Regions from separate parts of the Hafnia sp. CBA7124 genome, predicted to be linked through region 1. Evidence: predicted binding sites of a transcription regulator. Region 1 holds the regulator's gene; the other holds the start of a gene.

Region 1 (16,091 bases):
ATCGTCAATGCCAATACGCGTTTTCACGGTAACAGGAATAGAAACCACGTCACGCATCGCTTTAATGCCGTCGGCAACCAGCTGGGCTTCGCCCATCAGGCAAGCCCCAAAACGACCATTTTGAACGCGATCTGAAGGACAGCCTACGTTGAGGTTAATCTCATCGTAGCCACGCTGCTCAGCCAAACGCGCACAATGCGCCAGAGCTTCAGGATCGCTTCCTCCCAGCTGCAACGCCAACGGATGCTCTTCTTCGCTATAAGCCAGATAGTCACCTTTGCCGTGAATAATGGCACCCGTCGTCACCATCTCGGTATATAAAAGGGTCTGTTTAGTCAGCTTGCGATGAAAATAGCGGCAATGGCGATCGGTCCAATCCAGCATCGGCGCAACAGAAAAGCGGCTCTGGCTGAATGGCATAGCAGAAGAAGGATTATTGGCGTTTTGGGTCATTATTCTCAGGATTTCAGTCAGTTTGAATCAGATACGGCGCCTAGAAAAAACAGCATCGCCGTGGGTATTAGGCAAGTATACCGTGAATTTGAGCTGAACCCACAGACTTCCGCGCTCATGCCAAGCGGCCAGAGGCTCAAGCACTCTGCTTTAGAAAACGTGAGATACCTGATTTTTCGGCAGAACTGAGATACTCTTACAGCCATTAGCGACTGTGGCTAGCGTTACCCTGTGTGTAAACTAATCCATACACATGTGATCTGGTTCACAGATTTACTTGATTATTGACTTAGACCAACCGGTCTACTATAGTAACTCACATGAACAAAACGACGAGCACGACCAACAGCACCTGCGAACACATCTTAGATGTGGGTGAAGAATTGATTTTAAACCTTGGCTTTACGGCGATGGGTTTAAATGAGCTTCTGGCTACCGCAGGGGTACCAAAAGGTTCGTTCTACCATTACTTCAAATCTAAAGAGAAGTTTGGTGAAGCTATGCTTACCCGTTATTTCAGCGATTACGTAATAATGCTGAAAGAGAAGTTTTCGGATGGGCAAAAGACACAGCGTCAGCATTTGTTAGATTATTTCTCACATTGGATGACGCAAAGCTGTGAAACGGTATGCCACAGTAAGTGCTTAGTCGTAAAACTGGCAGGTGAAGTCAGTGATTTATCAGAGGTCATGCGTGAAGCATTAGATTCTGGTATCACACGCGTCATCGCCCAGTTGCAGTCGAGTATCGAGTCTGGCGTTGAAGAAGGGTCGCTGGTGATTGAAGAATCCCCCGAACTACTCGCAGATTCACTATACTCTTTATGGTTAGGCGCAGCGTTACGGGCTAAGGTCAACAGATCTGATGCACCGTTTGTTTCAGCCATGCAGCGTACGGAACGCTTGCTGAAGCCCGGCACCATTTAAAGAGACAATCGCAGCACAATGAATGCCTGCGTGAAAACGTTTGGCATTATTTTTTACCCTTTAACTAGACGACTGGTCTATTAAATCAGTATCTAGATCACATATTTAGCGAGATGACACCATGAAAACTATTACTTTGACCGTACTAATGACTCTAGCCCTTGCGGGTTCTGCTTTTGCACAAAGCTTTTCTGATATGACCGCAAGTGAACAGCGCGCAACCGTTGTCAATCATCTGAACAACGGTAGTGCTCAAGCTCATCAAATTACTATCAATAAATAATCGGCATTGCCCAGTGCCATACAGAACTGAATTTGTTATTAAATCCTGCAAAGTAGGTCAGTGAGCCACCACCGAGTGCCCTGACCTACTGCAAAAAATTTAAAGAAGAGAAAATCATGAAAACTTCAATTTTACTGTCTGCTATCGTTGCTCTTACTCTAACTGGTTCAGCTTTTGCTCAATCATTTTCTGACCTCAGCCCAGCAGAACAAAGTACCTTAGCGTACTCAAACCGTAACGGCTCTGCTTACGCTCATCAGATGATGGCTAAACAAAAACTGCATGAAGCCGGTATCGCGAGTTCTACCGTCCACGGTAGCGCAACATTTTCACAGCTAAGTGCACAAGATCAACGCGCAACTGTTATCAATAATCTGAATAACGGCGACGCCTATGCGCATCAGTCTGAAATCAAATAACAGATTGAATATTTGCCACTGCAGCCTTAAGTAAAAGCGGGCTGACGGGAATCCCCTGTCAGCCCGTTTTATTTTGGGTTTTAAGCAAACACTGCTAACAAAATGTAGCTTGAAGTATGACGAGTATAACTATGTTAAAATAACGGCACCCTATTGGCTTGGCCGGAAGCAAAACATCATGACCACAACCTCGTTAGAGCGACTGCTCGCACAGGCAGAAGAGATTTGTCTGCAACGCAATGTTCGACTGACTCCGCAAAGAATGGAGGTGTTGCGTCTGATGGCCTGCCAGAAAGGCACTATCAGTGCTTATGATTTACTGGATTTGCTACGTGTTTCTGAGCCACAGGCTAAGCCGCCGACCATTTATCGCGCTCTCGACTTTTTGCTAGAACAAGGCTTCATCCACAAAGTGGAGTCCACCAATAGCTACGTAATGTGTCATCACATCGAAGAGCCTAGCCATACGTCTGCATTATTTATTTGCCATCGCTGTGGGCAGGTGACTGAGCAAACAACGCAGGATGTGCAGGAACATTTAGAAAAGCTCGCCGCGCTGACGGGGTTCTCACTGCAGCATAGCGTGGTAGAAGCGCATGGTTTATGTCGAGACTGTGGGAAAATTGAGTCTTGCGATAATCGTGATACATGTCATCACGATCATTCCGAACCAAAAAAGAAAAAATAGCGTTTAAATAACGCATAAAAAAGAGCCGCATCTGCGGCTCTCTTTTTAATCATCTGCAATCAATATCAGCAGTGGCACATTATTAATAAAGGAATATCAATAATGGAGTATTTCCCGTTTTAATATTCGTATCCGTTCTTTATTTATAATGCGTATTTGCAGAGTGATTATTTAGGCAAGCAAGTTTAAATATCACCAACGATATTTATTATGATCTTCCCACGCTTTAACTTCTTTTTCAGCGGCTTCTTTCTGATAGCCGTAGCGTTCCTGGATTTTACCTACCAGCTGATCGCGTTTCCCTTCGATTACGGTAAGATCATCGTCGGTTAACTTGCCCCATTTTTCTTTCACTGTGCCTTTAAACTGCTTCCAGTTACCGCTCGCTTGATCTTTATTCATAATAACTCCGTATCACTTATGTAATGGAATATATTCCCCACACATCTGTACTAGATTGAATTAATCACAATTGCGATGTGAGGCATCAGTTAACGTTCACCATTAAGACTAGCGGATACTGAGCATAAAAATATTTTCAGCTAGATAATCGATAATATTTAATAAAAAATCTTCGCAAAAAGGCATAAAAGCAGAGAAAAAACAGGGAATAAGCGGAGAATAATTTTTATCAGTTAGAATGTAAGCAAATATTAATAGCGCGCCATTTTAGGGCAATGCGAAAACTATCGGAATTATCACATTGCCCTCATTGCTTAACGCTATAACAACCTAATTTAATTCAACATTATTGACAGGGAACCAAGTTCTCTCCCGCCAATGACGTCGCCAGACAATCCATAATGAAAGTCCGCGCAACGATAAAAATACCGCTAAAGCCAGCCATAAACCGTGATTACCCAGCCAAGGGAGCGTGAACAGTGTTAAACCATACCCCGCAGCGGCAACGGCCATGCTATTGCGCATTTCAGCACCGCGCGTCGCACCGATAAACATGCCATCCAGCAGGTAACACCATACGCCCAGCAGTGGTAAAACAATTTGCCATGGCAGATAGTGTAATGCCAACGATTGTACTTCTGGCAACGAGGTTAATATCTGGATGATTTGTTGGCCAAATACGGCATATAACATGGCAAAAAATACCGCCACAATACCCGCCTGCCGACAGGCAGAATGCCAAATTTTCTGCAGTTTACGACCGTCGCGTGCACCATAGGCCTGCCCTGAATGGGCTTCCACTGCATAAGCAAAACCATCTAGCGCGTAGGCGGTAAACGTCAGCAAATTCATCAGTACCGCATTCACCGCCACCACTTCACTTCCCATTCTGGCACCCAGAATCGTCAGCGATGAAAAGCATAATTGCAGCAACAAAGAACGCAGCATGATATCGCGATTTAACGCCAACAGACGGCGAAGGTTCCCACGCCACGCATTACGGAAATATTCCAGATGCAGACCGCGCAGTTTCATCACGTGCCAAATCAGACCGAGCCCCAATAAAAAGGTCGCATAGTCGGCAATCACCGTGGCACTTGCTGCACCAGGCACCTTCCAGCCCAACCCAACAACAAACCACAGGTCCAGCGTGATGTTAATAACGTTGCCCACAACCAGCAATATAACCGGCGCACGGGCATATTGAACGCCTAACAGCCAGCCAAGAATAACAAGGTTTGCCAGCGTCGCAGGAGCACCAAGCCAGCGAATCTGCATAAATAGACGAGCCTGCTCCAGCACATCCTCATGACCGCCAACAATTCGCAGCACGCCGTTAATCAAAGGCTGCCGCAGCGCAATAATAGCGAACCCTGCCAGCAACGCTAAGAGCATCGGCTGCACCAACGCACGAGCCAGCGCCGTTTTGTCCCCTGCACCGAATGCTTGCGCAGTCAGTCCCGTCGTGCTCATGCGCAAAAACAGCAGCAGCATAAATAAGAATGACGTCGCCATCGCGCCAACGGCTACGCCACCAAGATAAACAGGGCTATCCAAGTGCCCAATCACCGCGGTATCGACTAGCCCTAATAGCGGAACAGAGATATTCGAAAGGATCATCGGTAGTGCGAGGATCCACAGCGCCTTATCGGTTGGTGTAAGCATTTTCATTTTTTTGAATTCATTCCAGATGAGCTATCCGTTATCTCAACACAAAGAGGCTGCAGTCATGAACAAATATGCCGCATAAAAAAGCCCCAATTAAGGGGCTTAATCTATCGGTGTGATGTCAAACACAACAGGCGAAGTTTTAGATCCAGTCGCCGTTGCGAATAACGCCTACCGCTAAACCTTCGATCGTGAAGTTTTGCTCACGCAGGTCAACAACGATAGGCTCGAAGTCGCTGTTTTCTGGCAACAGCTGAACAATATTGCCTTGTTTTTTCAGACGTTTAACCGTCACCTCATCTTCGATACGCGCAACCACAACCTGGCCATTACGCACATCCTGAGTTTTATGCACGGCCAGCAAATCACCGTCTAAAATGCCGATATCGCGCATCGACATGCCGTTAACGCGTAGTAAGAAATCTGCATTTGGCTTAAACAAAGCAGGATCCACTTGATAATGGCCTTCAATATGTTCTTGCGCTAACAGGGGCTCACCGGCTGCCACGCGGCCAATTAAAGGCAGGCCCGTTTCATCTTCCATCAAAAGACGAATACCACGAGAAGCGCCGGAAACGATCTCGATAACGCCCTTACGCTGCAACGCTTTTAAATGTTCTTCTGCCGCATTAGGAGAGCGGAATCCCAAGCGCTGAGCAATTTCAGCGCGGGTTGGCGGCATGCCAGTTTGTTCAATATGGTCACGAATCAGATCGTAGACTTCCTGCTGTCTGGCTGTAAGTGCTTTCATTCCACCACCTGTTTGTTTATACAGTTTTGCTGTGAGTATATACAGGTAGCGACCATTTTGAAACCGTGAAATACATAAAGATTGAGCCGTAGCGCATCTGATCGGCATTAAGCATGTGTTTTTTGTATTTTCAGCCAGCTACCCATCAATAATCAGCCCATTCATCAGCCATTTTTGGCCGTTTCTGGCGCTCTATAGGTTCGCTGTGGGCGGCCAACTTTTCCATACACAATTTCAGCCATAATCAGATGGCGGCCCGCGCAAAACTCTAAGTAGCGCCGTGCCGTTGTTCGGCTTAGCTTAAGCTCTTGTGCAACGGTTTCAGCGGTATGACGCGCATCCGGATCGGCAAATAACTTCTGCACCTTATCTAAGGTCAACGCATCAATGCCAACTGGCAACTCTTCTTTCTGCTCGCCACGTGCATAGGCATTGAACATATCATCAATCTGACGCTGGCTGGCGCTATCGCTGTTAGCAAGCATCCGCTTGCGTACATGGTAGCGCTCAAGCGTTTGCCCCAAGCGCTCGTAGGCAATCGGCTTCACTAAATAGTCGAATACGCCGCACCGCACCGCCTCTGACACCGTATCCATATCACTTGCCGCGGTGGTGAATACCACACCACCAGGGAAACGCGCCTGAGTTAATTCGTGCAATAGCGTGATGCCTTTGCCATCGGGCAAATAGTTATCCAGCAAGATCAAATCGGGTTTGAATCGCTCAATCATCATTCTGGCCTGAGCAAGATTTCCCGCCAACCATACCTGACCACAGCCGTGGAAATGGCGAATAAACTCCGCATGCATCTCTGCGAGCGGAGTCTCGTCTTCAACAATCAGAATCGTTATTGGTTGTGTCATAAGTCTTTTTCACTTTCGGAATAAATACGGAAAATAAAGTTCCACAAGGTTCATTGTCTTCTAACGTAATCACACCACCACAGCGGCCAACGTAGCTGGCAATCAGATACAGTCCGATGCCATGCTCACCGGCGTCTTCTGTTTTGGTGCTTACCCCTTGCTCAAAAATAGCCTCACGTAAAGACTCAGGAACGCCACATCCTTGATCGGCTACTTCCACGATCACATCCTCGCCCTCGTCGCTAAGGTACAGCTCGACGGTTTTATTACCCTGCGAATTCTTCAGGCTAGCATCAAAAGCATTGTCGAGTAGATTACCCACGATAGCCGCAAACTCAGTGCTATCAAGACCCTCAGGCAACTGACGTAGCTGGCTGCCTTCAACCAAATTAAACGTCAGCCCCAGCTCACGAGCGCGCTGCGCTTTGCCAAAAAGCAGCCCTGCAACCTGACGATCGTCAAAAGAACCTCTTAAACTATCAATCAGCTGCTGCTGCGCCTGTGACTCACCTTTTACCATTGCCAACGCACGATCATATTCTTTCATTTGTAACAGTCCGTTGAGCGTCGACATCCAGTTAAGATGCTCATGGCGCAACGTGCGCAGGCTTTCAACATACTGTTTTATCTGCGTGAGCTGGGCGTTAAGCGTGCTAATTTCGTCTTTGCTACGGAAACTAATAATGGCACCCAATAGCTCATCGCCGAAATGTATGGCCGCACGGTTAGCAATGACGCTCAAGCCATTAAACGTGCAAATCACATCCTGCCGCTTTTCTTCAATCTGTTCCGTGAAAAAGCCCGCAGGATCAACAACCTCTTCAATAGGTTTTCCCAGCCATTGTCTTCCCGGCGAGCTTAACCCAAGCATTTTGCGCGCATTTCGGTTGATCGCAGTAATCAAGCCATCGGGATCGACCGCAATAAGTCCCTCATACACGGAGCCAAACAGCGCATCTTGCTGGCGAACCACGCGTGCTATTTGGCGCGGTTCCATTCCTAACATTTGCCGACGAATATGCGAGGCAAACATCCACGATAGCAACATCAAGATAATCAGAATCAGGACAAACACGCCCGCTAAAGGCAGTAAAAAATCTAGCCGCCAGCTATCTATTTTGCTGACCAAATAGCCCAGTGAAACAACGCCAATAATTTTGCCCTGCTCATCAAAAATCGGCGTTTTCGCGCGCATTGCCATACCGATAGAGCCTTTACCGGTAATGAAATAACTTTCTCCACGCTCCAGTGCACCGGGTTTGCTCCACTGCATTGGAAGGCCAATCTTGGCCGGATTAGGATGATATAAGCGGATAGAATTTTTATCCCCGATAACAACATAGTCAAAATCCGAACCGGTACCTAATTTATTGGCGATGATAGCAAGACGTTTGGTATCTCTATTTTTCACCGCCGTGACAACACTATCAATTGAAGCAATGATTTTGGCCTGATTCATAGCCATATCACGGACATGATTACTGAGATAATCTTCAAAAGAGGCGGATAAATATTTCCCCAGCGCGGCAACCAATAATGTTGAGACTAGAAGTAATAAAAGAAATATTCGTAAAGGAAATGCGATGCGGCTAAAAAACCTAAACTCTTTAACATTTGGTTTGCCAAACATCGATATTTCCTCTTTTTTACGATGAAAAGATGGGCTAGCATCAGGGAAATGTAATGAATATGTTTCCTTACTTTCTACCCACTATGGATTAGATCGTTGCAGATTCTACGGATTAAATCAATTAAACAAATAAAAACCACGTTATTTATGCAAATAAAAATAATTAAGGAAATAAAAACCATTAAGTCTATTTAATTCTGATAACTCTTTGTGAAATAGGTCAAGATTTCCCGCCTTAATACTCCTTACGATCACTCCGTCAACGCAAAAATATATACGAATAAGATTAAAGCGTTGCGCCGAGCAATTGAAAATAAAACGTTATTAATATGCAACAAATCACAACAATTGTGATCCTACTGCACGCATGCGGCAAGCAACAGGAAACTCTATGTTTGGTAATACCGTATTTTCTCAGGTTAAGCGTTCGGAAAATAAGAAGATCGCTGTCATCGCTCATTTTCTTCGAGAAAATGGCCTGAGCATTGATTCCACGGTGGAAGTATTTATAACCGTCACCCGTGATGACCAGCTAATCGCCTGCGGTGGGATAGCGGGGAATATTATTAAATGTGTTGCTATCAGTGAATCTGTTCGCGGTGAAGGGCTTGCGCTCACCCTCGCCACAGAATTAATTAATCTGGCGTATGAAAAACACTGCACTCATTTATTTATATACACAAAAACCCAAAACGAAGCGTTATTCAAGCAGTGCGGATTTTATACCGTCACCAGCGTACCGAACGTCATGGTGCTGATGGAAAACAGCGCCACACGTATTCAGCGCTACGCTAGCTATCTCACTACGCTGCGCCACGACGGCAATAAAATTGGCAGCATCGTTATGAATGCCAACCCGTTTACCAACGGGCACCGTTATCTGGTTCAGCAGGCGGCGGCGCAATGCGACTGGCTGCACCTGTTTTTGGTCAAAGAGGATACTTCGCGCTTCCCTTATGAAGATCGCCTCGAATTGGTGCGTGCCGGTACCTCTGATATTAAGAACTTAACGGTACACCGCGGCTCGGAATACATCATTTCCCGCGCGACGTTCCCTTGTTACTTCATCAAAGAACAGGGCGTCGTGGACGATTGTTACACCGAGATCGACCTTAAAATTTTTCGTCAGTATTTGGCTCCGGCCTTGGGGATCACCCATCGCTTCGTCGGTACCGAACCGTACTGTCAGGTGACAGCCAAATACAACCGTGACATGCGCCACTGGCTGGAGACTCCGTCTCTACCCGCACCACCGATTGAACTGGTGGAAATTGAGCGTTTGCAATACCACGACACCGCGATCTCCGCCTCGTGGGTACGCAAACTGCTGGTGCAAAAAGATCTTCCGGCCATCGCGCCTTTAGTGCCTGAAGCGACCCGCGCTTATTTACAACGCCTGCTCGTTCCTCGCTCAGAAAACGTGACGGACCGGCCACAGGAATCCGCATTAGTAACAGGTGAAAAATGAAAATAACCCAAGCAGCCGTCGCTGGCACTTTGGAGTCTAGCGATGTGATGGTGCGAATAGCGCCTATCGACACACCCGAGATTGATCTGCAAATCAGCAGCAGCGTTGAGAAACAGTTCGGCGACGCGATCCGCGCTACCGTTATGGAAATCCTCACACGCCATGATATCAGCGGCGTTCAGCTCGTTGTTGACGACAAAGGTGCTCTAGATTGCATCCTGCGCGCCCGTTTGGAAACTCTGCTGGTACGTGCCAGCGATGTGAAAAACCTGCCTTGGGAGGAACGCGCATGACTTCTCGTATCGCTCAAGAGCGTAAATCTCGCACTCGCCGCAGCATGCTGTTTGTACCAGGCGCAAACGCAGCAATGGTCAGCAACTCCTTTATCTATCACGCCGATGCACTGATGTTTGACCTCGAAGACTCCGTGGTTCTGCGCGAAAAAGATGCCGCTCGTCGTCTGGTTTATCACGCATTGCAGCATCCGCTGTACCAAGACATCGAAACCATCGTGCGCGTCAACGCGCTAGATTCTGAATATGGCGTAGCTGATTTAGAAGCCGTGGTTCGCGGTGGCGCAGACATCGTACGTCTGCCAAAAACAGATACCGCTCAAGACGTCATTGATATCGAAAACGAAATTGCCCGTATTGAAGCCGAATGTGGTCGCGAAGTCGGCAGCACTGGTCTTCTGGCAGCGATTGAATCCGCTCAGGGCATTACTCAAGCGGTGGCGATTGCTCACGCGTCTCCACGTTTAATCGGTATCGCTCTGGGTGCAGAAGACTACGTGCGTAATTTGCGCACCGAACGTTCACCTGAAGGCGTTGAGCTGCTATTCGCTCGCTGCTCAATTCTGCAAGCCGCTCGTTCCGCAGGCATTCAGGCTTTCGATACCGTCTATTCCGATGCCAACAATGAAGAAGGCTTCCTGCGCGAAGCTGCGCATATCAAACAGCTGGGCTTTGACGGTAAGTCATTGATCAACCCACGCCAAATTGAGTTATTGCACAACCTTTACGCCCCAACTCAAAAGGAAGTCAATCACGCGAAACTCGTCGTTGAAGCAGCAGAAGCTTCTGCACGTGAAGGGCGTGGCGTTGTTTCACTGAACGGCAAAATGGTTGATAGCCCAGTGATTGAGCGCGCCCGTTTGGTTCTGTCTCGTGCAGAACTGTCTGGCATCCGTGAAGAATAAGGCGAAAAAAAATGACTCAGAAAAAAGAACTTCTTCAACGACAGGAACGCGTTTCGGCCTATACCCGCCAAACTGAAAGCGCGCTGCCAAGCTATAAAAACGTTTCAAAATTAAATCTGCAGGCGCAAAAGCCTCGCGATAAAAAATTATGCAGTACGCTGGAAGAGGCGATTCGCCGCTCAGGTCTGCATGATGGCATGACCATCTCTTTCCACCACGCATTCCGCGGTGGCGATCTGACCATCAATCTAGTGATGGCCACTATCGCGCAGATGGGCTTCAAGAATCTTACGCTGGCATCTAGCTCACTGAGCGACTGCCATGCACCGCTGGTAGACCATATCCGTAACGGCGTTGTCAGCCGTATCTATACCTCTGGACTGCGTGGCCCATTAGCGGAAGAAATCTCCCGTGGTCTGCTGGAAGAACCGGTACAGATCCACTCCCACGGTGGCCGCGTACATTTGGTTAAAAGCGGCGAGCTAAATATCGATGTGGCTTTCCTTGGGGTTCCTGCCTGTGATCCGTTCGGTAATGCTAACGGCTACACCGGCAAAGCCTGCTGCGGTTCTCTTGGCTATGCCAAAGTCGATGCCGAAAATGCCAAACAAGTGGTTCTTCTGACCGAAGCGCTGCTGCCATACCCGCACAACCCAGCCAGCATCATGCAGGATCAGGTCGATTTGATCGTGCAAATCGAGCAGGTCGGTGATGCCGATAAGATCGGTGCAGATGCAACCCGCATGACGTCTAATCCACGCGAACTGTTGATCGCTCGCAGCGCGGCAGACGTAGTGGTCAACTCTGGCTACTTCAAAGAAGGTTTCTCGCTGCAAACCGGTACCGGTGGTGCATCGCTGGCGGTGACCCGCTTCCTCGAAGACAAAATGCGTAGCCGCGATATTCATGCTGGCTTTGCGTTAGGCGGCATTACGTCCACCATCGTTGATCTGCACGAGAAAGGCTTCATCAAGAAGCTGCTGGATGTACAAAGCTTCGACCGTGCAGCCGCAGAGTCTTTGGCGCGTAACCCGAACCACATCGAAATCAGCGCTAACCAGTATGCAAACTGGGGCTCAAAAGGCGCTTCCGTTGATCGCTTAGACGTGGTGGTGCTGAGTGCGCTGGAAGTGGACACTCACTTCAATGTGAACGTGTTAACCGGTTCTGACGGTGTTTTACGCGGTGCTTCCGGTGGCCACTGTGACACTGCGGTCGCAGCTGCGCTGTCCATCATCGTTGCACCGTTGGTGCGTGGCCGCATTCCAACGCTGGTTGATGAAGTCACCACCTGCGTCACTCCAGGCTCAAGCGTCGATATTCTGGTTACTGACCACGGTATTGCCGTTAACCCTGCGCGCCCAGAGCTGGCTGACCGCCTGAAAGCCGCTGGCTTGAAAGTGGTTTCCATTGAATGGCTGCGTGAACGTGCGCAAATCCTTACCGGACAACCTCGTGCGATCGAATTCACTGACCGTGTTATCGCCGTTGTGCGCTATCGCGATGGTTCCGTGATCGACGTCGTTCGTCAGGTTAAGGAATAAACCATGTTTTACCTGCTCCCAACTTTGGCGACCAGCCACACCGTTACATTGCCGGAACTGCTATTCAGCCGTGAATGCAGGCAGTCTCGGCAGGCGGAGTGGCTGGCGCGCCATACCTCAACGCTGATCTCGTTTACCGTGGTCTCGCCCGGGCCGATTAAAGATAGCGTGATGACACGCAAAATCTTTAATCACGGTTTGAAAGCGCTGTGCCAACGCGTTGAACAATCAGGTTGGGAATTGAAGGAGCAGGCTTCTTTTGCGTTGGCGACCGGCCCTGAAGGGCTGCTCGCCATCGACGCACCGGCACGCGTGGTTAAAGAAGCCATGATCGCACTCGAACAAGAACATGTGCTTGGGCGTTTATGGGATATCGACGTATTGAATCCGCTAGGAAAAATTCTCTCTCGCCGTGACTTTTTATTACCTAGCCGAACCTGTTTGCTGTGCCAACGCGAAGCGGCCGTATGCGCACGCGAAAGAGCACACGCAATTCCCGATCTGATCACCCGCATGGAGGCATTACTGCATGATGCCGATAACGCAGCAGCCGTCTGATTCCACCGCTACCGATGAGCATTTCGTCGCCCATTGCAGCGAGCTTGCTTACCGTGCCATGTTGGCTGAGGTCAATCTCACGCCAAAGCCGGGCTTGGTCGATAGAAATAACTGCGGCGCGCATAAAGATATGGCGCTGGAAGATTTTCACCGTAGCGCATTGGCTATCCGCCAATGGTTACCACGTTTTATCGAATTTGGTGCCTGTAGCGCCAATCTTGCTGAAGCAGACGTGCTCACCGGGCTACGTCCCATTGGCATCGCCTGCGAAACTGATATGTTCCGCGCAACTTTTGGCGTGAATACACATAAAGGCAGCATTTTTTCTTTGGGGTTATTGTGCGCGGCTATCGGGCGTTTGCATCAAAGAAAAAGCGCTATCACACCTGCACTAATTTGTAGCACCGCCGCCGCTTTTTGCCGTGGGCTGACCGAACGTGAACTGCAAAATAACCATAACAATCAACAAAAAACGGCAGGACAACGGCTTTATCGGCAACTCGGCCTCACCGGCGCTCGCGGCGAAGCCGAGGCGGGCTATCCATTAGTTATTCAGCTCGCTCTGCCACACTATCAGGCTCGCCTCGCGCAGGGCACCGACCCTGAACTTGCTTTGCTCGATACGCTGTTAGTGCTGATGGCACATAACGGCGATACCAACGTAGCCTCACGCGGAGGCCAAACCGGCCTCAGTTGGCTGCAACAGCGCGCTAAGGCATTGCTGCGTCAGGGTGGCATTCGCCAGCCCTCCGATCTCAAGCACCTCCATGATTTCGACCAGGAATGCATTCAACGCAACCTCAGCGCTGGCGGCTGCGCCGACTTGCTGATTATTACCTGGTTTTTGGCTCAAATTTCGCACTTCAATTATTCACATTAAACTTTAAAAATTCCTTCTTGGAGAATCAGTTATGTCTGTTTCAAAAGATAAGATATGGAAATTAGTAGCACCGCTGCTGGTTATGGCAGTGATGCTACTTATTCCTGTTCCTGATGGTATGCCTCCGCAGGCATGGCACTATTTCGCCGTGTTTGTGGCTATGATCGTTGGGATGATTTTGGAGCCTATCCCTGCTACGGCAATCAGTTTTATCGCCGTCACTATCTGCGTTATTGGCAGCAACTATCTGCTGTTTGATGCAAAAGAGCTGGCCGATCCGGCTTTTGATGCGGGCAAACAAGCCCTGAAATGGGGTCTAGCTGGATTCTCCAGCACCACCGTGTGGTTGGTGTTTGGCGCATTCATTTTTGCTCTGGGTTATGAAGTCACCGGTCTAGGCCGTCGTATTGCGCTGTTCATGGTTAAGTTCATGGGTAAGCGAACACTTACTCTTGGTTATGCCATTGTTATCATTGATATCATGTTGGCTCCGTTCACGCCGTCTAACACTGCGCGTACCGGTGGTACCGTATTCCCAGTTATTAAGAACCTGCCACCGCTGTTCAAGTCATTCCCTAACGATCCGTCATCGCGTCGTATCGGTGGTTATTTGATGTGGATGATGGTGATCAGTACCAGTCTGAGTTCTTCTATGTTCGTGACCGGCGCTGCGCCAAACGTCTTGGGCTTGGAATTCGTGAGTAAAATCGCGGGCATTCAGATTAGCTGGCTGCAGTGGTTCCTGAGCTTCCTGCCAGTGGGCCTTATCCTGCTGATCGTGGCTCCATGGTTATCTTATGTGCTGTATAAACCAGAAGTTACGCACAGCGAAGAAGTCTCTGAGTGGGCCGGTGGCGCATTAAAAGAGATGGGACGCTTAACCAGTAAAGAGATCACCCTGATTGGTTTAGTACTGCTGAGCTTGGGTTTGTGGGTCTTCGGCGGCGATTTCATCGATGCCACTGCGGTTGGTCTGTTGGCGGTGTCATTGATGTTGGCCTTGCACGTTGTGCCTTGGAAAGACATCACGAAGTACAACAGCGCATGGAATACGTTGGTAAACCTCGCCACGTTAGTGGTTATGGCGAACGGTTTGACTCGTTCAGGCTTTATCGACTGGTTTGCTAACACCATGAGTACGCATCTGGAAGGCTTCTCGCCAAATGCGACCGTGATTGTACTGGTATTGGTGTTCTACTTCGCTCACTACCTGTTTGCCAGCCTGTCTGCACATACCGCTACCATGCTGCCTGTGATTTTAGCCGTAGGTAAAGGTATCCCAGGCGTGCCTATGGAACACCTGTGTATTCTGCTGGTACTGTCTATCGGTATCATGGGCTGCTTAACCCCATATGCGACGGGCCCTGGGGTTATCATCTACGGCTGTGGATATGTGAAATCCAAAGACTACTGGCGCTTGGGTGCTATCTTCGGTGTGATTTACATTTCCCTGCTGCTGCTGGTAGGTTGGCCGATTCTGGCTCTGTGGAGCTAAACCGCTCTGCTTGTCCTGCTAGATAATATTAAGGCCACCCAAGGGTGGCCTTAATGCATTATGAATGTAAGCACATACTCACATTACATATAGTGTCCCCACAGGATGCTGACCCAAATAAAAGCAGACAACCACAGGGCAACAAATACTGCGGCAGAGCCCATATCTTTCGCGCGTCCGGAGAGCTCGTGGAACTCAGACCCGATACGGTCAACAACGGCCTCAATCGCGCTGTTAACGATTTCTAAGATCACCACCAGCGTAACGCAGCCTATCAGCAAGATACGTTCAACAATAGAGACATCCAGCCATGCAGCAATCACCACGGCCACAATCATCAGCATCAATTCTTGGCGGAATGCAGCCTCGTGTTTCCACGCCGCTTTCAATCCCTTCACCGAGTAACCAGCGGCTTTAACAATTCGAGTCAATCCGGTAGTGCTATTCATTTTAATTCCATCAAAATTTAGAAGTCTTATGTGATTTTAGCGACTTCTCATTCACTCATCACCACAGATCTCAAACCGTGTTTCTGGTATCCTTGCGGCGAATGGCTAACAAGAGGCTTTCTGTTTTATGTCAGGTTGGCGTAAATTTTACTATAAGTTATTGAATCTACCGCTGAAGCTACTGGTTAAAAGCAAGGTAATCCCTTCTGAACCGGTGGCAGAGCTACGTTTAGACACCACCCGCCCGGTGTTGTATGTCTTACCTTATAACTCAAAAGCGGATTTATTGACCTTCCGAGATCGCTGTTTGGCTCAGGACCTGCCTGATCCACTCGACGATAACGAAATTGACGGCACTATATTGCCACGCTACGTCTTCATTGACGATGGCCCGCGCGTATTCCGTTATTACGCGC
Region 2 (16,091 bases), 1.7 Mb from region 1:
TTGACGAGTCACAAGCGTGGAAAGATCTGTTGAAGACCGCAGATTTCGTCTATGAAATATTTGCAAGCTTTGATGACTTCTATACCAACTATCGGTTAGGGAATGCCTTCTGGAGTAACAACCCCAAAATAGCAAAGTTTCGCTTAGATCAATTTAATGGCTACAAAAAATACTGTCGCTGGCCGATCGCAAAACTGAGCTGGCCTTCTCCTTCTGGCATTGAGTTATCACCCGACATGCTTACAGGATTTGGGCTGTTGGCTAATAAGAGAATGCATCAGCGAATTGACAGAAGCGCGAACGAAATGTGGCAATAAAGAATAGAATTTGACTAGTACCAATAATACGAAAAGGGGCCGCGTTCAACGCATGCCCCTTTTTACACTTACAGCATACCCAGCAATTTGAGAATAAAGTACCCGATCACCGCCACGATAATTGGCAGTATGTACAGTGGGAAAAACTGCAGGAAAATGGTATGACGCGGTAGCACAATGCGTTTTTCTAACGCTTCACGCGAATGCCCTTCTGCTCCTTTCATCTGTTCTAGAATCAGCTGGTCTTCGATACCTTCGCGAATATGGCGTACCTGCCGTGACATGCGAGCCCCCGAGGCTTGCAGTGCCATCCCCACGAAAATCAGCCAGTAGATGATCCAAAACATAATATTGCCGCCGGTGAATCCCTGCCCTAATACCGGCTGCGGTGAATTGAACCAGAACACATCCAGAAAGTGAGTATTAAACTTCACCATATCAATCATCACATGCACAAAATCGAGCATGACGGCATTAAGCCCTTCTTGCTTTTGGCTATGCTGATAGAGAAAGTTAAGTATCGACACCGTGGTTGAAAGCAGCGCTGGAATAAAAACTATCCAACCGAATATCCGTTTTGCCACCGCAACCCAACCGGCTTGTTGGTAGGTCATGCCATCCCCTTAATGTGAAATACCCGTCATACTTTAAGTCGCTTGAAATATGACGGGTACATATGCGTAATCATCGCCTTGAATAACGGCAGTTTACGTGGCTGTTTCCCTCACCGCAATCTCAACTGATTGAATTGATTGGTCAGGTTTGCTGATACTTTAGGCTAGATTAGTATAACTGGCTTAACCAAAAGCAGCGCGAATGTTAGAGTAACCACAGCAAATAAAGTTATGACGCTGAACATCAGTTCAGGCGGTCTGAAACCACATAGATGAGGGAATGCCTGTGAGTCGCATTGAAGCCGTAATTTTCGATATGGATGGGTTGCTGATAGATTCTGAACCATTGTGGACTCAGGGAGAACACGATGTATTTACCTCATTAGGCATCGACGTTGCTGCGGCAGATGTTCCTGAAACCTTAGGTCTGCGTATCGATTTAGTGGTGAAGCTGTGGTACCAACGCACACCATGGCAAGGTGCCAGCCAAGAAGAAGTCACAGAGCGCATCATTCGCCGCGTCATTGAACTGGTTCGTGAAACTAAACCATTGCTGCCCGGTGTGGAACATGCGCTAAAACTGTGTCGTCAGCAGGGAATGAAAATCGGTTTAGCCTCTGCGTCTCCACTTTATATGCTCAATGAAGTGCTAGAGATGTTTAGCATCAGCCACTATTTCGACGCCGTGGTTTCAGCGGAAGCGTTACCGTATAGCAAGCCGCATCCTGAAGTTTATCTGAACGCCGCTCAGCAGCTTGGCGTTGATCCTCTCAACTGCGTGACACTCGAAGATTCGTTTAACGGCATGATCGCCACTAAAGCGGCCCGTATGCGTTCTATTGTTGTGCCCGCGCCGGAAAATATTAACGATCCTCGTTGGGCATTAGCCGATGTGAAATTAAACAATCTTAACGAGCTCACTGCGGCGAATATTCAGCCTTAATCATCGTTAAAACCATGCGGAGCCTGCCTTAGGCTCCGTTTTATGTATATTTATACAGCAAACAGTCATCTGTTACGCTGTCACCTCTTGCTTCCTGCGAAAACTCCGATATGCTGGATAAATTACCAGTACCCTCGGCGAGTTTTATCATGACGGCGGAAGGCCATCTTATTTTTTCTGTCGCTTGTGCCATTTTCGCTAAAAAAGCGGAATTGACGCCTGCGCTCGCCCATGGCGACTGGTGGCATATCATCCCCGGCGCGTTACTCACCTGCCTATGGCCAGATATCGACCACCCAAAATCGGTGCTTGGCCAGCGTCTTAAATGGCTGTCGTCACCTATCGCCCGCATGTTTGGCCATCGCGGTTTTACACATAGCCTGCTGGCGGTCATCGGCGGCATTTTTCTGTTGAACTGTGAAATGCCGAGCTATCTGGGAATACCCGTCGATGCCATGCACGCCATGGTGATCGGATACCTAAGCCATCTGCTTGCCGATATGCTCACCCCCGCCGGTGTTCCTTTACTGTGGCCCATTCGATGGCGTTTCCGGTTACCGATACTCAATTCTCAGAAAGGCAATCAGCTAGAGCGGATCTTGTGCATGTCTCTTGTCGGCTATGCCCTCTATTGGGGCGGCGATTTAATGCCTTTTTACGATTTGCTCAGATACGTAAGTCATAAATTATGATGCAAATCACACTGCTTTGGTTACAAACCCTTCGTTTTGACTGTTTAGCACACAAACTCGCTGCAAAAATTATAATAAATTCATTTTGGATATAAGCATCACGCGTATGGTGCTGTTAGCATATATAGCATTGATTAAGATAATCACGTTTTAGCATAGGCCGCACGAGCCCAACGAGGCCTCGGCGTCCTTAGGGCACGCAGAAACGTATAAAAACATATATTAGAAATGGGATGGAGATTGGGATGAACCTACCGCTCGTGATTAACGTGCTGGTGTTTGTAGCATTATTATTGCTGCTGGCGCAGACACGTCGTACAAAATGGAGCCTCGCTAAAAAAGTTTTAGTGGGCTTATTTATGGGTGTCCTGTTTGGTTTAGGGCTGCAGCTGGTTTACGGTTCAGACAATCCGGTACTCAAAGATTCAATTAGCTGGTTTAATATCGTTGGAAACGGCTACGTACAGCTGCTACAAATGATCGTCATGCCGCTGGTACTCGTGTCTATCTTGAGCGCCGTGGCTAAACTGCACAATGCGTCATCGCTAGGAAAAATCAGCTTCCTTTCTATCGGCACTCTGCTGTTCACCACAATGATTGCGGCGTTGGTTGGGGTGTTTGTGACTAACCTGTTTGGCTTAACGGCGGAAGGTTTAGTTCAAGGCGTACAAGAAACCGCACGCCTGGCAGCAATCAATACCAACTATGCCAGCAAAGTCTCGGATCTGAGCGTTCCTCAACTGGTGCTGTCGTTCATCCCTAAAAACCCGTTTGCCGACCTAACCGGCGCAAGCCCTACGTCTATTATCAGCGTAGTTATTTTTGCGGCAATTTTGGGAACCGCGGCGCTGCAGCTGCTGAAAGATGATGAAGTTAAAGGTAAGCGCGTTCTAACCGCTATCGACACTTTACAATCGCTGGTAATGAAATTAGTTCGCCAAATCATGAAGCTGACGCCCTACGGCGTACTGGCGCTGATGACTAAGGTGGTTGCTGGTTCAAACATGCACGACATCATCAAGCTAGGTAGCTTCGTGGTTGCGTCCTATCTTGGCTTGGCGATCATGTTTGTGGTGCACGGTTTACTGCTGTCGTTCACCGGCATTAACCCAATAAAATTCTTCCGCAAAGTCTGGCCGGTTCTGACATTCGCCTTCACCAGCCGTTCTAGCGCGGCCAGCATTCCATTGAACGTGGAAGCACAAACCCTCCGTATCGGCATACCTGAATCTATCGCCAGTTTCTCAGCATCCTTCGGTGCTACGATTGGTCAGAACGGTTGTGCGGGGCTTTATCCCGCAATGTTGGCGGTGATGGTTGCGCCAACCGTCGGGATTAACCCGCTCGATCCGCTGTGGATTGCGACGCTGGTGGGTATTGTCACCGTGAGCTCCGCAGGTGTTGCGGGCGTTGGCGGCGGTGCAACATTTGCCGCACTGATCGTCTTACCGGCGATGGGATTACCGGTTACGTTAGTGGCGCTGCTTATCTCTGTAGAACCGCTGATTGATATGGGACGCACCGCGTTGAACGTGAATGGTTCAATGGCGGCAGGCACTATCACCAGCCAAATCCTACGTCAAACGGATAAGAGCGTGTTTGATTCTGAAGAAGAAGCCGAGCTGGCACATCAGTAAGTAAGCTCGCTTAATAGACAAAAAAGGGAGCCATTGGCTCCCTTTTATATTTCCTATCCGCGATTAATTAGAACGGATAATCGTGATAGCCCAGCTGCTCAGAAATATTACGCGCTGCGGTATGCAGCATCTTCACGTATTCGTGTTTAGCATCTTCTGAGAAGCGGATCGTAGGGAATGAAATACTCAGCCCAGCAATCACCACGCCAAAGCGGTCGAAAACAGGTACAGCGATACAGCGCAGCCCTTCTTCCTGTTCTTCGATATCTTCACCAAAGCCTTGCTCTTTCACCACATCAAGCGCCGCCAGCAACGCTTCTGGAGTGAGGATCGTTTTATCGGTGCTACGCTTAAACTCAATCTGACTGATGATTTCTTCTGCTTCACTACGATCGCGCCAAGCCAGCAGCACTTTACCAATCGCGGTGGTGTGCAGCGGATTACGACGACCAATACGCGAATACATACGCAGGTTGTACATTGAGTCAATTTTATGAATGTAGACAATCCCATCTTCATCCAAAGCGCCAAGGTGAATAGTTTCACGGGTTAAACGTGAAAGCTCACGCATTTCAATATCAGCGCTGCGGATTAAATCGACGTTTTGTAAAGCGTGCGCGCCCAGTTCAAACAGTTTGAGCGTGAGTGAGTATTTCTCTGATTCACTCTCCTGCGAAACATAGCCGAGAGACTTCATGGTTTGCAGAAAACGATAGACGGTGCTTTTCGACATCATGACGCGCTGGGACAGCTCAGTGATGCCTATTTCGCGCTCTTCGGTGAGCGCTTGTAAAATCCCAAACACTTTAAGTACAGAAGAGACCGAATCGGGTTGTTTATCTATATCTGTTGACATTGTATTTCTTTACCCTATCAGATGATTAAATCGAACCTATGTTTCATTATAAAAGGAACAGCTACCGAAATACAGCCTGTTAAACAGGGTAATCAGGTGGTTAACCGTTTCCGCACGCTAGATCCTTTGTTACAAACAAAGCTAAATGTGACGGTAGTCTCAAGTGGTAATAAAAGTTATAGTTCCGCCACTGACTAATAAACTCTTAACGATTGTTGCCGAATGAAATCAACCACAACTGATGGCGTTCCACTGCCTCAACGATACGGCGCAATTTTAGCCATTGCACTCGGTATCACCGTCGCGGTACTTGATGGCGCTATTGCTAACGTCGCCCTTCCTACTATTGCCCGCGATCTTAACGCCTCTGCCGCAACGTCGGTGTGGATTGTTAACGCCTACCAGCTCGCCATTACCATTTCGTTGCTCTCGCTGGCGTCCTTGGGCGATATCATTGGCTACCGCAAAATTTACCTTACCGGATTGTTGGTGTTTAGTGTGACGTCATTGGGTTGCGCGATGTCCGATTCACTCTGGACACTCACCCTCGCCAGAGTGCTGCAAGGCTTTGGCGCGGCGGCGGTGATGAGCGTGAACGTCGCGCTGGTGCGTTTAATCTATCCTCAACGTTTTCTCGGGCGTGGAATGGGAATTAACGCCTTAATCGTCGCGGTTTCTGCCGCTGCGGGGCCATCGGTAGCGGCGGCGATCCTGTCCGTCAGTAGCTGGCCGTGGTTATTTGCCGTTAACGTACCAATTGGCATTGCCGCCTTTATTTGCGGCATGAAGTTTCTGCCAGAAAATCCACCCAAAGTGGGTAAGCCAAAATTCGATGGCTACAGCGCGTTGCTTAACGCACTCACCTTCGGCCTACTGATTTCTGCCATTAGCGGCTTTGCTCAGCGTCAAAACAACCTTTTGTTGTTAGGCGAGCTGATCATTATGCTAATCGTGGGCACCCTTTTTGTGCGCCGCCAGCTCAATCAAGAATTCCCATTGCTGCCCGTCGATCTATTGCGCATTCCAATATTTTCGTTGTCGGTAGGTACATCGATATGTTCCTTCACCGCACAGATGCTGGCATTCGTTTCGTTACCGTTTTTCCTGCAAACGGTACTTGGCAAAACGGAAGTGATGACCGGTCTACTGCTTACGCCTTGGCCTATCGCCACCATGATAATGGCTCCGATTGCTGGGCGTTTGCTTGAGCGCTTTAACGCTGGGCTGTTGGGGAGTATTGGCTTAATGCTGTTCGCCATTGGGTTGCTGTCGCTGGCATTGCTGCCTTCAGATCCAACGAACATCGATATAATCTGGCGAATGGCACTCTGTGGTGCGGGTTTTGGCATTTTCCAATCACCGAACAACCACACCATGATCTCTTCTGCGCCGCGTCATCGTAGCGGTGGTGCCAGTGGGATGCTAGGCACTGCTCGCCTGCTGGGGCAAACCAGCGGAGCCGCGCTGGTGGCGCTGATGTTCAATCTGTTTGGCGATCTGGGTACGCACTCATCATTACTGCTGGGTGCCCTATTTGCCCTTTGTGCCGCGATTGTCAGCAGCTTACGCATTCGCCAACCGAAACCAGTCTCTCAGTAAAATACGCATAAAAAAGGGAACCCTGATGGGTTCCCTACCAAAATGATAAGAATCATCGCCAAACAACGCAATGGGGTGCTTTGATGCTTATCAGCTCGGTTGTGACTCTTCTTACTTGATGAATCCTCTCAGTTCACCGTGGCGAACGATACCCTGCAAAAGCACTTCGTCATTGATGATATCGAACAGCGACAGCGTATTTCCGTCCCTTTTTTCCTGATTCTTGTTGTAGCGCGTGACCTCTCCCCACTCCTCAAATGCCCTTGGATGATGCTGTTTAATAAATGCCAAAAGCGTAATCAAGGTAACCGCGCTGGCAGGCATATTAGTTACCGATCCCTTTAGATAGTTGAAAATGGTGTTCCGAGGGGTATTAAGCAACATCGTCAGTTCGGTCTTATCTATGTCTAAATCGTTAAAAATTCGAGTGAATTCGTTCACTAAATTTGTTCCTAATAGGTTAAAAATCTGGTTTTACTATTTTATCAAACCCTTGATGATCCTGAAAGTTTTTCATCTTAACGAATCTCATCGATACAATAACTTGCCAGTACCAAGAACACCAAATTCTCTTAATGAGAACATATAAATGAACTCAACAAGAACAAAAAACATTGTTATCTTTTTGTTGAATGAAAAATAAGTATTGATAGGATTTTTATATGCACATAAATTCCACTCTAACAGGAACAATATAACGCTTACTTAAATACCATAACGAACATATTTATTTTTAGGTTAATCTATCTATGAATCGCAAAATAACTTTTATCGCTGCGGCTATTACTTTCTCTATCGCTGGCGCAGCAAATGCTAGTTTAACCTTAACTGACGCACTAGGCGGTTCATCAGCGGAGGCCATCGCCTTCAGACGATGGGTACTCGACAATCATAAAATTAATGACCCCTTATTCGACTATTCCTCAGCATCTAAAGCCACCTTTGTTGACTCACCGACGACCAACATAGGCAGCAGCAATCAGACCGCCCATAATCTGCTCGATAGCCACAACTATGATTTGCAGACGTTCTGGATCCCGCAGTTTGAATCTGATGAGGCAGAAATAGCGAAGCAAACTGTCGCACAGCCTGATCCGAATTATGCAGACAAACATACCGGCACTCCGCAATACGTTGTCAAAACTGACACTACCAAACCGGTTTATTACGGTGAAACGCATCGGCCAAATACGTCGCCCGTTGCTAACTATGCCGATAAGCATATCGGCACTCCGCAATACGTGATTAAAACCGACGCTACCAAACCGGTTTATTACGGTGAAACGCATCGGCCAAATACGTCGCACGTTGCCAACTATGCCGATAAGCACACCGGCACGCCGCAATACGTTGTCAAAACTGACACTACCAAACCGGTTTATTACGGTGAAACGCATCGGCCAAATACGTCGCCCGTTGCCAACTATGCAGATAAGCATACCGGTACACCGCAATACGTGATTAAAACCGACGCTACCAAACCGGTTTATTACGGTGAAACACATCGGCCGAATACGTCGCCCGTTGCTAACTATGCAGATAAGCATACCGGCACTCCGCAATACGTTGTTAAAACTGACGCTACCCAACCGGTTTATTACGGTGAAACGCATCGGCCAAATACTTCAGCCACCGAAGTTGTTGGCAGAAATACAACCGCAGCCCCATATAAAACAACAACCAGCACTGAAACAGATAATTCACTGGATAAGCAACTTAACAAAAGACAGATATTTATCCTTAATAGCATGGCAGACACAGCGCGATACGACGCTCAGCAATTCAATGTCGACAACAGAAATATTGCTGAAAACCATCGTCGTAACGCTGAAAACAGCGCTGCAATAAGGGCAAACGCTCAGCGTTTAGATTCGGTTGAGCAGCATCAGTCATCACAAGATTCACGTATTGATGAGAATAAGAAACAAGCCTCGGCAGGAGTGAGTGCTGCCTTTGCCCAAGCTAATATCCCTCAGGTAACAGAGAACCAGCAGTTTGCCGTTGGCGCTGGCGTTGGTGGTTATGACAATGAGAACGCCATTGCCGTGGGTGCCTCATTTCATGCCACCTCAAATAGCGTGGTTAAACTGACAGTCTCTGATGATTCACAAGATAACGTTGGCTACGGCGCGGGTGTATCCGTCGGCTGGTAACTATCTACAGGCTATGATTAACAGTATTGGGGATGTCCCATCCCCGATGAGTGGAGAGAAATGATGAAAGCACAAAAATTATTGCTGGTTGGCATTGCAGTTGGACTGCTAGCGAGCTGCTCATCCCCAGCAGACCGCATGGCGAAATGTGAGTCTCAGGGCATCAGCAAAGACGCCTGCTATATCGCAGAGCAAAGCAGAGAAAACGCGATCAACTCGGCTGCAGAAAAGCAGGCGCTAGAAAACGCGCAGAAGCAGTATGCTCAAGCAACGCATAAACCGGTTGTTAAAACTGGCTTTGGCGTAACGGTCAAGCGTGGCGCTGATGGAATTGTCACCGTCGATGGTAAACCTGCAGCATTAGATGAAAAAAATGCCGATGCGTCGGTGTATTCACAGGGAAACTATCAGGTAATTTTTTATACCAAGGGAAAAGTGGCGCTGATGGAGAATCGTCAGTTTAAAGGCTATTTGAAGTAAGGTTAAAAGCCGGATGAGGTGAAAACAGCATCCGGCTACGTATTTTACATGATCAAGCCACAGAATCAGCTTTCATAGCCACTTGCAATGCTGCGTCTCGGCTGGCCAATACGCGTTCCACCGTATCAACTACGGCTTGAGTTTGCGGATCGATCTCAATATTCACTTTGTCGCCCAGACGTTTCACGCCAAGCGTGGTGCGTTGCAGTGTTTCTGGGATCAAATGCACGCAAAAACGGCTCTTCGTTACCTCGCCGATAGTCAAACTAATACCGTCGATACCGATAAAACCTTTGTGCAATACGTACTTCATCAGCTCAGGATTAGGCATTTTGAACCAAATCTGGCGATTGTTCTCTGAGGTCAGGATTTTAACGATTTCAGCGGTACAGATGATATGGCCAGACATTAAATGCCCGCCGATTTCATCACTAAACTTCGCTGCTCGCTCCAGATTCACCACGCTACCTACCGTTACATCGCCCAGATTAGTGATGCGCAGCGTTTCTTTCATCAAATCAAAGCTAACCAGGTCGCCTTCCACTTTCGTCACGGTCAAACAACAGCCGTTGTGAGCAACGGACGCACCGAGTTCAAGATCGGGCAATAACTCCTGCGGAAATTTAACTACATGAGTACGAAAATTTGATTTTTCATCAATGGACACGACGGGAGCGGTGCCCTGAACAATACCGGTAAACATAAATGATGCCTCTGCAATAATGTCTTTTCGAAAACAATTATCTAGCAGTTTGCCGCAAACCCTAGATAAAACCAAATCCAGCCGCTAAAAAACAGCATATACCCGACTCATCAACTACACTTTTCATTCTCTTGTGCTGTATCTGCAGGTAGAATCGTTCACTCTCTGTTTATACTCTTCACGTTTGACGCCACATCGGCGATCGGATTGCTGAGTATCGCGTTACCCTCTTTAGGACTTTCCGCGAAGAGGCGTTTACTTGTCTGTTTTCTCTCTCATTTAAAATAAAAAGGTGTATACGTGCAGAAGTATTGGATAGAAGCGCGTAGCTTATTAGCTCTGGCTATTCCCGTTATCATTGCGCAGGTTTCACAAACGGCCATGGGTTTTGTTGACACCATCATGGCAGGCGGCGTTAGCGCCACAGATATGGCGGCCGTTGCCGTTGGGACCTCCATTTGGCTACCGGCTATTTTGTTTGGCCACGGTTTGCTGCTGGCTTTAACTCCGGTCATTGCTCAGCTAAACGGCGCGGGTCGCCGCGATAAAATTGAGCATCAGGTGCGACAAGGCTTCTGGCTGGCGTTTGGCGTGTCGGTTTTAATCATCGTAGTGCTTTATAATTCCAAACATATCATCGATATGATGCATAACATCGATCATGATTTGTCGAGCAAAGCCATTGGCTACCTGCACGCGATTATGTGGGGCGCGCCGGGGTATTTGTTCTTCCAGGTACTACGTAATCAGTGCGAGGGCCTGTCGAAAACCAAACCGGGCATGGTCATTGGTTTCATCGGTCTGTTGGTCAACATCCCGATTAACTACATTTTCATCTACGGGAAATTAGGCGCTCCAGCGCTGGGCGGCGTCGGCTGCGGCGTGGCCACGGGTAGCGTGTATTGGGTGATGTATTTCATCATGCGCTGGTATGTTCGTCATTCATCCAGCCTGCGCGATTTACGCCAAAAAGGCATGGAAGCCCCGCAGTGGGCAACGATCCATCGTCTGATTAATATCGGTATGCCGGTTGCTTTAGCGCTGTTTTTCGAAGTAACGCTGTTTGCCGTTGTCGCTTTGCTGGTTTCACCGCTGGGTATCGTTTCCGTCGCGGGCCATCAAATTGCACTGAACTTCAGCTCGCTGATGTTTGTATTGCCGATGTCACTCGGCGTAGCGGCCACTATTCGCGTGGGTTACCGGTTAGGCGAAGGCTCGGCAGAAAATGCGAAGGTCGCGGCGCGAACCAGTATTGCCGTGGGCATGACGATGGCGGCATGTACCGCTATTTTCACCGTTATCTTCCGCGAGCCTATTGCCCTGCTCTACAACGACAACCCTGAAGTTATCACCATGGCATCGCACCTCATGCTGCTGGCGGCAATTTATCAGATTTCCGATTCGGTTCAGGTTATCGGTAGCGGTGTGCTGCGTGGTTATAAAGATACGCGGTCGATTTTCTTTATTACTTTCACGGCGTACTGGATTTTGGGGCTGCCAACCGGCTATGTGCTGGCGCTGACCGACTATATCGTACCCGCAATGGGGCCAAGCGGCTTCTGGACAGGCTTTATCATCGGCCTAACCTCGGCCGCCATCATGATGGCGCTACGTATTCGCTGGCTACAAAATCAGCCAGCCGCGTGGATCTTGCAGCGCGCAGCGCGTTAATCACTCTTATTCAACGGCATCCTAGATGCCGTTTTTTTCACCCAGATGCGCATATCATCAGCAATCGTGTGAATTTAAGAGGAATTTTTGGCAATCCCCCTTGCCAGCCGTGTCATGTGCCGTTAATATTCGTCCCCGTTGTCTGGCACGGCTTACGTGCTAACAAAGCAGTTCAGGATGCGTCCGTAGCTCAGTTGGTTAGAGCACCACCTTGACATGGTGGGGGTCGGTGATTCGAGTTCACTCGGACGCACCATTCTTAAGAAATTCTTCGTTGCGTCCGTAGCTCAGTTGGTTAGAGCACCACCTTGACATGGTGGGGGTCGGTGATTCGAGTTCACTCGGACGCACCATTCTTAAGAGATTCTTCGATGCGTCCGTAGCTCAGTTGGTTAGAGCACCACCTTGACATGGTGGGGGTCGGTGATTCGAGTTCACTCGGACGCACCATTCAATCTCTGTATCATCTTCTATCTAAAACCTATCCCTGTCCTACCTCGCTAAACGCTCTAATCATTCTTTATTACTGATTTTATCAACGCATTGCTAGTCTAAATATCGCTCGCAGGCTCTTTTCATTTGTTGCGCAACAAACGCAATGGATTTGTTACATTTGCGCAGCAATCGGCGTTTTTTTAACTAATCACGTGTTGATTTGGGCAAATTCGTTGTCATTTCCGATACTAAGACCGTATAATACGAAACGTCATTTCAATTGAATGGTTTCAGCCCTTGATCTGTCGCTACGCAAACTACAACTCATATATGCTTTCGCGCTTATCAATTCTTAAACGCGGAGAACACTTTTCCGCATCCATCCCCCAGCTGTCATCTATTCTTAGTAGTGTTTCTACATCCCGATTACCGACGTTCAAATTTTTAGGCAACGTTAACCTTTTAAGCAACATCGTTTTATCGGCTTCATCTCTTGCTCACGGCAATGTCTTGAGCACTCTGTTTTTTCAATCCATCACAACTTGCAGAAATTAAACTTCATGAAAAAGACCAAAATTGTATGCACCATCGGTCCTAAGACCGAATCCGAAGAAATGCTGAACAACATGCTGACCGCAGGCATGAACGTTATGCGTCTTAACTTCTCCCACGGTGATTATGAAGAACACGGACAGCGCATCAAAAACATCCGCGCTGTTATGGAAAAAACCGGCAAGAAAGCTGCAATCCTGCTGGACACTAAAGGTCCAGAAATCCGTACTATGAAACTGGAAGGCGGCAAAGACGCTGCGCTGACCGCTGGTCAGACTTTCACTTTCACCACCGACCAGAGCGTTATCGGCAATACTAGCCGTGTTGCTGTTACCTACCCTGGCTTCGCCGCTGACCTGAAAATCGGCAACACCGTTCTGGTTGACGATGGCTTGATCGGTATGGAAGTCATTGAAGTTTCAGAAACTGAAGTGGTATGTAAAGTTCTGAACGCAGGCGATCTGGGCGAAAACAAAGGCGTTAACCTGCCAGGCGTTTCTATCCAACTGCCAGCGCTGGCTGAAAAAGACAAACGTGACCTAGTATTCGGTTGCGAGCAAGGCGTTGATTTCGTTGCGGCTTCATTTATCCGTAAACGTTCTGACGTGATGGAAATCCGTGAGCACCTGAAAGCCCACGGCGGCGAAAACATTCAGATCATCTCTAAGATCGAAAACCAAGAAGGTCTGAACAACTTCGACGAAATTCTGGAAGCTTCTGACGGCATCATGGTTGCTCGTGGTGACCTGGGCGTTGAAATCCCAGTTGAAGAAGTTATTTTCGCTCAGAAAATGATGATCGAAAAATGTAACCGTGCACGTAAAGTTGTTATCACTGCAACTCAGATGCTCGATTCCATGATCAAAAACCCACGTCCAACCCGCGCAGAAGCAGGCGACGTGGCTAACGCCATTCTGGACGGTACTGACGCAGTGATGCTGTCTGGTGAAAGTGCTAAGGGTAAATACCCGCTTGAAGCCGTTAGCATCATGGCGACCATCTGTGAGCGTACTGACCGCGTGATGCAGAGCCGTATTGATACTCTGCACGACAGCCGTAAACTGCGCATCACCGAAGCCGTTTGCCGTGGCGCAGTAGAAACTGCTGAAAAACTGGACGCTCCACTGATCGTGGTAGCAACTGCCGGTGGTAAATCAGCTAAAGCCGTTCGTAAATACTTCCCAGATGCCATGATCCTGGCTCTGACCACTAACCCAGTTACCGCTCGCCAGCTGATCCTGAGCAAAGGCGTGGTTCCTATGCTGGTTAAAGAGATCGCTTCTACTGACGATTTCTACCGTATCGGTAAAGAAGTTGCGGTTGAAAGTGGTCTGGCTCAGAAAGGCGACATCGTGGTTATGGTTTCTGGCGCACTGGTTTCCAGCGGCACCACCAACACCGCTTCCGTGCACGTTCTGTAATAGCATTTATTCTCAATATATCAAGCGCCGGTTTCCGGCGCTTTTTTTTTACATTTGTACAGCATTTTTTCCTCTTGAATTCGTATTATTAATATAATTAATTTTCAAATCAAATAAGATGAATCCAATAGAAATGACCTGTTTTCTCTCCTTTTTTTAACCTTTTGGCAAAAGAAGGCGTTTCTTTGAGCGAACGATCAAAATAAAGCGATTTAGTACGAAAAATTTATTCTCTTTAGAAAATAGTTTGTGTAATACTTGTAACGCTACATGGAGATTAACTCAATCTAGAGGGTTTTATAATGAATCGTACTAAACTGGTACTGGGCGCAGTAATCCTGGCTTCTACTATGCTGGCTGGTTGTTCAAGCAATGCTAAAATCGACCAACTGTCTACTGATGTTCAGACTCTGAACACCAAAGTTGATCAGCTGAGCAACGACGTTAACGCAATGCGCGCTGACGTTCAGACTGCTAAAGACGACGCAGCACGCGCTAACCAGCGTCTGGACAACATGGCTACTAAATACAAGAAATAATATTTCTTGAGTCATGTAATAAAGGCGCACTTCGGTGCGCCTTTTTTTATCTCTCAATTCCGCCCTTTCCCGCCCTTCTCTTCGCCGACTTGCCTTTAGCCCGCTTTTTTAAGATCAGCCCAGAACCTTCTTACATCGCAGCAATAAAAAAAGGACACCTTGCGGCATCCCTTTTAAATAATGTGAGACTGCGCTCAACGCTCGCTGTGAGTTTTTACTCTGTGGCGCTAGTCGAAGTTGCCTTAGCTTGCGTAATCTTCACTGCGTTCGTTTCAGGCTCTGATTTCACTTCCTGACCATGGTTCACAATCACCGGCATACCTGAACGGCGCTTCACAGCCTCGTCAAACACCAAACGATCGGTTAGCTGGCTGTCAGCAAACTTCTTCGCTGCTGGTTTTAGCGCAATATGCATCGTTTGTGGATCGTCTTTCTCAGTGCGCGATAGCGGCTGGTGCACTTCTACATAGCGCTTGCCATCGGGCTCCACCGACACTTTCACGGGGGCATTCACGATCTGCACGCGCGTTCCTTTTGGAACGGTTTTAAATAATGCTTCGATGTCGTCAGGACGCAGGCGGATACAACCAGAGCTAACGCGCATGCCAATACCGAAATTAGCATTAGTACCGTGGATCAGATAAACCCCACCCTGTGCGGATAGGCGCAGCGCGAACAACCCCATCGGGTTTTCAGGACCCGCAGGGACCACAGCAGGCAGCGTGATACCCTCGGCTTTGTAATGCTTGCGGATATTGGCCGTTGGCGTCCACGTTGGGTTAGCAATCGGCTGAGAAACGCTGGTCACCATTTCTGGCGTATTTCGCCCTAGCTGACCAATACCAATCGGATAAACCACCACCTTGCTCTGCCCTTTCGGGTAGTAGAACAAACGCATTTCAGCCAAATTAATGACGATACCCTCACGTGGGGCATCCGGTAGCAGCATCTGAGTCGGAATCGTCAGCACCGTACCCGGTTTCGGCAAATAAGGATCTACGCCAGGGTTAGCTTCCAACATCCCTAGCAACCCGATTTGGAAGCGCGCGGCAACATCCTCTAGCGGTTTGCCATTATTCTGTACGGTAAAGGTGGTGTTTTCGCCAATCAAACGGCTGTCTGGCGGCGGCAAAGGGTATTCGGTTGCATTGGCGACAGACGTCCCTGCCATCCATACCGAAAGCAACATAGTTACAAGAGGTAGTGCACGCTTCATGCTTGATTCCCAGTCTTATCAGTTATCCTCCAGGCCGAAGGATAATTAATTAATTGTACAAGGCTGTAGAACTGCCCGTTTTATAAACACCAGTTATACTAACAGCCAGAGAGGAAAAGGCAATTTAAATGCCAGTAAATCAATGCGTTACTAAAATATTTTTACTATATATTTCAGTTTGTTAACGGTTTCGCTGCTAATATGCACAAAAAATTAACCTTCGTGAATCAGATTGATCTGTTCTTCGGTATACGCTAATGATG

What was found. Region 1 encodes LexA, which represses DNA repair genes until DNA is damaged. Its sites were predicted from a motif close to TNCTGTATGTACATACAGNA; they were not measured.
Region 2: CPY98_RS09720 (metal-dependent hydrolase) is a predicted target of LexA. The motif match lies at 1,915-1,934, and genes of this name have one in related genera.

The regions. Positions count from the first base shown of each region.
Region 1 is NZ_AP017469.1:373,428-389,518, reverse strand. It holds gene dusA (tRNA dihydrouridine(20/20a) synthase DusA) at 1-453, opposite strand, end outside; gene CPY98_RS01790 (TetR/AcrR family transcriptional regulator) at 774-1,379, shown strand; gene CPY98_RS20895 (hypothetical protein) at 1,501-1,662, shown strand; gene CPY98_RS01785 (hypothetical protein) at 1,779-2,081, shown strand; gene zur (zinc uptake transcriptional repressor Zur) at 2,260-2,769, shown strand; gene CPY98_RS01775 (CsbD family protein) at 2,962-3,171, opposite strand; gene dinF (MATE family efflux transporter DinF) at 3,502-4,842, opposite strand; gene lexA (transcriptional repressor LexA) at 4,982-5,590, opposite strand; gene dpiA (two-component response regulator DpiA) at 5,755-6,453, opposite strand; gene dpiB (sensor histidine kinase DpiB) at 6,422-8,083, opposite strand; gene citC ([citrate (pro-3S)-lyase] ligase) at 8,475-9,551, shown strand; gene citD (citrate lyase acyl carrier protein) at 9,548-9,844, shown strand; gene citE (citrate (pro-3S)-lyase subunit beta) at 9,841-10,749, shown strand; gene citF (citrate lyase subunit alpha) at 10,761-12,293, shown strand; gene citX (citrate lyase holo-[acyl-carrier protein] synthase) at 12,297-12,851, shown strand; gene citG (triphosphoribosyl-dephospho-CoA synthase CitG) at 12,823-13,731, shown strand; gene CPY98_RS01720 (anion permease) at 13,763-15,226, shown strand; gene CPY98_RS01715 (diacylglycerol kinase) at 15,310-15,675, opposite strand; gene plsB (glycerol-3-phosphate 1-O-acyltransferase PlsB) at 15,803-16,091, shown strand, end outside.
Region 2 is NZ_AP017469.1:2,095,806-2,111,896, reverse strand. It holds gene CPY98_RS09735 (DUF1266 domain-containing protein) at 1-317, shown strand, start outside; gene CPY98_RS09730 (YniB family protein) at 386-931, opposite strand; gene hxpB (hexitol phosphatase HxpB) at 1,212-1,874, shown strand; gene CPY98_RS09720 (metal-dependent hydrolase) at 2,024-2,566, shown strand; gene CPY98_RS09715 (L-cystine transporter) at 2,812-4,203, shown strand; gene kdgR (DNA-binding transcriptional regulator KdgR) at 4,271-5,059, opposite strand; gene CPY98_RS09705 (MFS transporter) at 5,282-6,658, shown strand; gene CPY98_RS09700 (hypothetical protein) at 6,770-7,099, opposite strand; gene CPY98_RS20995 (YadA C-terminal domain-containing protein) at 7,408-8,811, shown strand; gene CPY98_RS09690 (hypothetical protein) at 8,875-9,291, shown strand; gene CPY98_RS09685 (riboflavin synthase) at 9,344-9,994, opposite strand; gene CPY98_RS09680 (MATE family efflux transporter) at 10,295-11,665, shown strand; tRNA gene CPY98_RS09675 (tRNA-Val) at 11,845-11,921, shown strand; tRNA gene CPY98_RS09670 (tRNA-Val) at 11,942-12,018, shown strand; tRNA gene CPY98_RS09665 (tRNA-Val) at 12,039-12,115, shown strand; gene pykF (pyruvate kinase PykF) at 12,661-14,073, shown strand; gene CPY98_RS09655 (major outer membrane lipoprotein) at 14,376-14,612, shown strand; gene CPY98_RS09650 (L,D-transpeptidase family protein) at 14,827-15,828, opposite strand.